Regions from separate parts of the Spirillospora sp. CA-128828 genome, predicted to be linked through region 2. Evidence: riboswitches for the same ligand, from Rfam matches in the RefSeq annotation. Region 2 holds a riboswitch; each other region holds the start of a gene.
What was found. Region 2 has a riboswitch for cyclic di-AMP ahead of ACQPXG_RS43095 (NlpC/P60 family protein). Riboswitches for the same ligand answer to the same signal wherever they lie in the genome.
Positions count from the first base shown of each region.

Region 1: it holds a riboswitch for cyclic di-AMP, as region 2 does, so the genes downstream of both, ACQPXG_RS09665 (NlpC/P60 family protein) here and ACQPXG_RS43095 (NlpC/P60 family protein) in region 2, are expected to answer to the same signal.
Region 3: it holds a riboswitch for cyclic di-AMP, as region 2 does, so the genes downstream of both, ACQPXG_RS15820 (CHAP domain-containing protein) here and ACQPXG_RS43095 (NlpC/P60 family protein) in region 2, are expected to answer to the same signal.

Region 1 covers NZ_CP191986.1:1,907,682-1,909,934, forward strand. The annotation lists gene ACQPXG_RS09665 (NlpC/P60 family protein) at 9-1,022, opposite strand; cyclic di-AMP (ydaO/yuaA leader) riboswitch at 1,030-1,165, opposite strand; gene typA (translational GTPase TypA) at 1,357-2,253, shown strand, end outside.
Region 2 covers NZ_CP191986.1:8,975,423-8,977,675, forward strand. The annotation lists gene ACQPXG_RS43090 (amino-acid N-acetyltransferase) at 1-474, opposite strand, end outside; cyclic di-AMP (ydaO/yuaA leader) riboswitch at 735-940, shown strand; gene ACQPXG_RS43095 (NlpC/P60 family protein) at 944-1,939, shown strand; gene ACQPXG_RS43100 (LuxR family transcriptional regulator) at 2,208-2,253, opposite strand, start outside.
Region 3 covers NZ_CP191986.1:3,190,889-3,193,141, reverse strand. The annotation lists gene ACQPXG_RS15825 (NlpC/P60 family protein) at 1-160, shown strand, start outside; cyclic di-AMP (ydaO/yuaA leader) riboswitch at 641-844, shown strand; cyclic di-AMP (ydaO/yuaA leader) riboswitch at 966-1,135, shown strand; gene ACQPXG_RS15820 (CHAP domain-containing protein) at 1,144-1,944, shown strand; gene ACQPXG_RS15815 (hypothetical protein) at 1,984-2,253, shown strand, end outside.

The DNA of each region.
Region 1 (2,253 bases), 2.5 Mb from region 2:
CGATGGCGTCAGGTGATGCGGTTGGCGCCGGCGAAGTCGGAGCGGTCGGAGAGATTGGAGATCTTCACCACATCGCCGGTCTGCGGGGCGTGCAGGAACTTCCCGTCACCGAGGTAGATGCCCATGTGGTGCAGGTTGCTGCCGAAGTACACCAGGTCGCCGGAGCGCAGCTCGCCGCGCGAGACCTTCGTGCCCAGCGCGAAGAGGTCGCCAGTGTAGTGCGGCAGGCCGGACTTGCCGACCTGCGCGTAGGCCCAGACGACGAGGCCGGAGCAGTCGAAGCTGCTCGGCCCGGCGGCGGCCCACACGTACGGGCTGCCGAGCTTGGTGAGCGCCTTGCGGGCCACCTTCGCGGGCAGCCCGGAGCCCTTCACGGTCGCGGTGAGGCCGGTGCGCGGGTCGCTGACGTGGGTGGTGGTCAGCTTGTCGAGCCGCTTCATCACCTCGGTGACCTTGGCCTTGGCCGCCCCGCGCGCCTGCTTGGCGTCGTCCCACGCCTTCTTGAGCTGGGCGGTCTTGGCCTCCGCGGTGCGCTGTGCGGCGTCGGCCTGCGCGATCTGCTTCTTCAGCGCGAGGACGGCGGCCGCCTGGTTCTGCGCGAGGTAGGCGCGGTCGGACAGCCCGTCCGCCGATCCGCCGGAGCCGAAGAGCACGTCCGGGCCGCCGGCCATGTAGTTCGCCGCGGCCATCCGGCCGAGCTGCTCGCGGGCCGGCTCGGCCAGGGTGCGCAGGCGCTGCGCCTCCGCGGTGGCGGCCTGCTGCGCCTTCTTGGCCTTGCCGAAGTCGACGCGGGCCTTGTTGAACTTCTCGGTGAGGATCTCGGCTTCCTCGTTCAGCGCGTCCAGGGTCTTGCGCAGGCCCTTCTCCGTCGTCGGGGTCGGGCTGGGCGACGACGCGGCGGCGAGCCGGAACGGCTGCGCGGCGTGGGCGGTGACGGGCGGGGCGGCGCCGAGGCCGGCCAGGAGCATGGTGACGATGGCGGCGGGCGCGAGGCGGCGCCGCCGGCGAAGATCCGGAGCCAAGCCGGTGTTCTCCTCTCCTCGTACGCCTACCGGGTTAGCTGACGGGTTCGGGCCAGGAGTCGCCCTACGACGTGCGTCGATTCACCCCAGGGGGTTTGGGTCCCCGGTTCTCCCGCGATCGGGAGATTCGGCGTTCCGGCCGCAGCCCCGGGGGGAGGGGCTCCGGACGACCGGATCACGGGCAGATTACAAAGGATGAGCAAAGTTGGCCAATCGGGGCTGCTGTGAGCGCTGGTGCGAACGACGCGTAAAGGGTGGTACGCACCGCCGAGTAGAATGGATCGGTGCCGCGCGTCTGCGGCGACTCCCGAACTCTCACGCAAGGCGAACCCGCATGCCCATCTCCACGCGCGACGACCTCCGGAACGTCGCGATCGTCGCCCACGTCGACCACGGCAAGACGACGCTGGTCGACGCCATGCTCTGGCAGTCCGGGGCCTTCCGCGAGAACCAGGACGTCGACGACCGGGTGCTCGACTCCAACGATCTTGAACGCGAGAAGGGGATCACCATTCTCGCGAAGAACACCGCCGTCAAGCACAACGGGCTGACGATCAACATCATCGACACCCCCGGCCACGCCGACTTCGGCGGCGAGGTCGAGCGCGGGCTGTCCATGGTGGACGGCGTCGTCCTGCTGGTGGACGCGAGCGAGGGCCCGCTCCCGCAGACCCGGTTCGTGCTCCGCAAGGCGCTCGGCGCTCGGCTGCCGGTGATCCTGGTCGTGAACAAGACCGACCGTCCCGACGCCCGCATCGACGAGGTCGTGGACGAGACGTACGAGCTGTTCATGGACCTCGACGCCGACGAGGACCAGATCGACTTCCCGATCGTGTACGCGTCCGGCCGAGCCGGGCGGGCCTCGCTCGGCAAGCCCGCCGACGGCGACATGCCGGACAGCGACGACCTGGAGCCGCTGTTCAAGGTCATCACCGAGACGATCCCGGCGCCGTCCTACGACCCGGACGCGCCGCTGCAGGCGCACGTGACGAACCTGGACGCCTCCAGCTACCTCGGCCGGATCGCGCTGTGCCGGGTGCACGCCGGCACGATCAAGAAGGGCCAGCAGGTCGCCTGGTACCGGCACGACGGCAGCATCGAGCGGGTGCGGATCACCGAGCTGCTGATGACCGACGCGCTCGCCCGCAAGCCCGCCGACGAGGCCGGGCCGGGTGACATCATCGCGATCGCCGGCATCCCCGAGATCATGATCGGCGACACCATCGCCGAC
Region 2 (2,253 bases):
CGGCTTGACCCGGTCGAGGTCCAAGAACTCTGCCACGCCTTCGTCGTAGGAGCGGAGAAGTTCCTCGTACACCTCAGGCGCCACCGGAGTGCCCAGGATCGGCTGGAAGCCGTGGCGGGCGAAGAACTCCACTTCGAAGGTAAGGCAGAACACCCTTCGCACACCGAGTTCCCGTGCAGTCTCCAGGAGGCGGGTCACGATCCGGTGCCCGATTCCGCGTCCGCCGCAGCCCTTGTCCACGGCGACCGAGCGGACCTCCGCCAGGTCCTCCCACATGATGTGCAGGGCGCCGCAGCCGATGACCCGCCCGGGCGCCCCGTGCTGGAGGTCCTCGGCGACCCAGAACTCCTGGACGTCCTCGTACAGCTTGACCGTCGTCTTCTTCAGCAGGCGTCGTCCCGACCCGTACAGGTCGACGAGCCTGCGGATCTCCTGGACGTCGGCGGTACGGGCACGCCGGATCACGACTTCCACAAACAAACGAGATTATCGAACACCCGCGACTTACCGAAGCCCCGCCCCCACATCCCGTGACCGCACCGCATGAGTGACTAGATAAAAGCAACTAGGCACCAGCATTGCGCGGTGAGTGAGCCGGAGCACGGGACCAGCCGGGACGGACCCGGCGCATCCGTCGTCCAGCATCCTCACGACCTGCAATTTCGCATGTTCTGGTTGGCATCCAATGCGGGTTCCGTTAGTGTCCTTCGCTGACGTCGGCCGACCGCAGCACCGAGGCCGAACCGCCGAGTCCACGGGCCGCAACCAGCGCCCCGGGGAGCCGGGGACCCACTTTCGGAACGTTCGGGGGATCGCCCCCGAGCCGCCGAACCGAAAGGGGTGAATCCGCAGCCGCGTGTGAAGTATTCGCGCGCCCGCGGACGGGCTCCTCCGGCCCGAACCCGTCAGCTAACCCGGTAGGCGGACAAGGAGAGGAGAATTCGTGGAGCGATCGCGGACTGCTTCCCGTTCACGATTCCGCGGCCGCGCGGCCACCCTGGCCGGCGCGTTCATCGTTCTTTCAGCGGCCCCCCACGCGATCGCACCGCACACGATCGCCGTCGCGCACGCCGACCCCGAGCCGTCCACCAAGGAGCTCAGGTCCAAGGCCCTCAAGCTCGCCGACCAGCTGGAGCAGCTCACCGAGCAGTACAACGGGCTGAAGGTCAAGCTCGCGCAGTCGCAGCGCGCGGCCAAGGTCGCCACCGAGAACGCCAAGCGGCAGGAGAAGTCGCTGGAGGCGATCCGGCAGAAGGTCGGCTCGCTCGCCGCGACGAGCTACATGCAGGGCGGCTCCGACCCCACGGTCTCCTTCGTCGCCTCGCAGGACCCGCAGGCCATCCTCGACCAGGCCGCCACCCTCCACTACTTCGCCAAGCAGGACAGCACCCAGGTACTCGGCCTGATGCAGGCCATGCAGTCCGCGCAGCGGGCGCGCAAGTCCGCCGAGGCGCGCGCCTCGCAGGTGAAGGACCTGCGGACGCAGCTGGAGTCGCAGCGCAAGAAGGTCACCGACACCTACGAGAAGGTCCGCGGCAAGCTCGTCGACAAGGACCCCACCCAGCTCACCAAGCTTCCCGTCATCGGCACCGGCAAGGCGGCGCAGGCGCTCCGGTACGCGATGGGCAAGATCGGCCGCCCGTACGTGTGGGGCGCCGCCGGGCCGACCACCTTCGACTGCTCCGGCCTGACGATGTGGGCCTACAAGCAGGTCGGCATCAATCTGCCGCACTACACCGGCAGCCAGTGGAACGCCGGCACGCACGTGTCGCGCAGCGAGCTCCAGCCGGGCGACCTCGTGTTCTTCTACTCCGACCTCCACCACATGGGCATGTACGTCGGCGACGGCAAGATGCTGCACGCGCCGCAGACCGGCGACGTCGTGAAGATCGCTCCGATGGCCGGGCGACCCTTCGCCGGCGGCGTGCGCGTGGCCTGACCCCCGGACCTCCACCGGACGCGTGCAATCGTCTCGACCGCCCATGCCGAGCGACCGGGGCCGGGTGCGCCGTCCTGAGCACGTCCGTCCTGAGCGCCCGGATGACCAGGATCTCCGACCCGAATGCCGTCCGCGGCGACGCCCCCTGCAGGGACCTACCTGTCAGGTTGCCGGCGCCGCCGCTGCGGGGTCGGACGGGATTCGGATGAGCCGCCTGGTTCTCCAATGACGCCCGCCCGTCCCCTGGCGAGCGTCGGGGGTGTCACAGCTAGATGAGCTGCCTTCGGGCCGCCCACACCACGGCCTCGATAGGG
Region 3 (2,253 bases), 3.8 Mb from region 2:
AGACCTGCAGCCCGGCGACCTCGTGTTCTTCAGCGGCCTCGGCCACGTCGGCATGTACATCGGCAACGGGCAGATGATCCACGCCCCGCACACCGGCGACGTCGTGAAGATCTCGTCCGTCGACGGCCACGGCAGTTACTACGGCGCCGGGCGTCCCTGACGCCCCACCGTGGCCCCGCACGGGGCTTCCATCAACAACGGACCGGGCTTGACCTGGTCCGTTGTTGATTTTGGGGGGGTTTGCCTTCTGTTGGGGCTTTGGTACCTTGTCACCACTCACGGCGCTCCCCATGCGCCATGGCCCCGCGGCGCCCACCAGGCGCTTCGGTCACACGCGGCGCATCCAGCGGCCGCGTGACGGCGGCGCGAGCCACGCGCCGCTCCCCCAGGACGGCGCGATCCACGTGCCGTTCCGCGGCACCGGAGAGTGCCGCGTGGGTCTGCACGCAGACCCATGGCCGGCCCGGCCCACCGTGCGCACGCCCACAGCGTGCATGGCGCTGAGAGCGCTGCCACGGCTTCACGGGTCAGGCCCCGGACGGACCCCGGGACGGGGACGCCGTCCGCACACAACACAGGCGCCGCTCTTTCGCACGCGGGAGACAGGTCCCGCGCCGGGCCCCATCTCGCCCCCAGGATCGCAGCGGCAGCGCCGAGTCCGCCTCAGCGCGGAACCGGGGACCCACATCGGCCGGAGTCCGGGGAACCTCCCTGGACGGGTGGTTCCGGCACCCGGGGTGAATCGGTGCGACTCTCCCGGCCCCGTTCCGGTGAGAGCCCGCCGTAGGGCTACTTCCACGCCCGAACCCGTCAGCTAACCCGGTAGGCGTCTGGAAGAAGCGAAGGAGTGAATTCCGCAGCGTTACCTGGGCGTGGCCGCCCATCGTGCGGCCACGCCCCACCACCCCCTGCGCTCCGCGGGCGCCCCCGCCCGCCGAGCCCCCCATCCGAACCGGCGTGCCCCGTGCACGTCACCGCCGAGTCCGCGGACCGTCCTGCGCGCATGCGCGGCGGGCGCGGAGCCGGGGACCCACTGTGTCCTTCTTCGGGGTGAATCGGCCTGCCCGCGGGCCGTAGGGCGCCTTCCATGCCCGAACCCGTCAGCTAACCCGGTAGGCGGCATGGAAGCCGAGGAGAACCCCCGTGCCAGGCACGCACCGCAAGAAGCTCCCGGGCAAGCACCGGAAGCCGAACTCCCTGTCCATCACGTGGCGGACGACCGGCGGCGTCATCGTCGGCGCCGCCGTGCTCGGCACCGCCGCCGCGACCGCGCAGGCGTCGGTCCTGCCGTTCGGTTCCGGCCCCGCCTCGTCCGCGGCGGCCGACCTGACCGCCGGGAAGAAGACGCACGGCGGCTCGTCCGAGAGCAGGTCCAAGGACGGGCCCAAGACGTCCCACGGCAAGGACCAGCCGAGGGGCCGGCCGAAGAAGCCGTCCGGGAGGTCGTCGAAGTCACGGCCCACCGCCGCGCAGGCCATCGAGCTCGCCCGGTCCCAGGTGGGCGTCGGAGAGGACGGCGGCGGCGAGACCAAGTTCCAGAAGTGGTACATGGGCACCTCCCGGGCGCAGCAGACGCTCGCGCGCGACGGCGGCTCCCTCAGCGGCTACAGCGACGCGAACTGGTGCGACATGTTCGTCTCCTGGGTCGGCGACCAGATCGGCTTCAGCGACCAGGTCGGCAGCGACGCCTGGACGATCGCGCACGCGCGCTGGTTCCAGGACCACGGCCGCTGGGGCACCGAGCCGAAGCCCGGCGCGATCGTCTTCTATGCCTGGGACGGCGGCAAGTCCGTCGACGACATCCGGCACGTCGGCATGGTGATCAAGAAGGTGGGCGACGGCACCATCGAGACCGTCGAGGGCAACACCGGCAACGCCGTCAAGATCAAGGAACGCCCGACCGGCGACGTCGTCGGCTACGGCTATCCCGACTACAAGCCGTGATGCCGCCTCCTCCCCCTCCGGCTGCATAGGATCGCGCCCATGAAGGACGGTCCCGGGCAGGACGGCTCTGTGCAGGACGCCCCCGTGCCGGACGACGCCGTGCCCGACGAAGCCGCGCCCGACGACGCCGTGCCCGACGACGCGGCGCCGGACGGCGCTGTGCTGGAGAACGCCGTTGCGGACGGTGGGCAGGACGGCCCCGTGACGCGGCGCAGGGTGCTCGCCCTGGGCGCGGGCGGGGCCGCCGTGCTGCTCGCCGGAGGCGCCGGCCTGCTCGGCTCGCGGTCCGCCGGGAGCGGGACCGCGGCC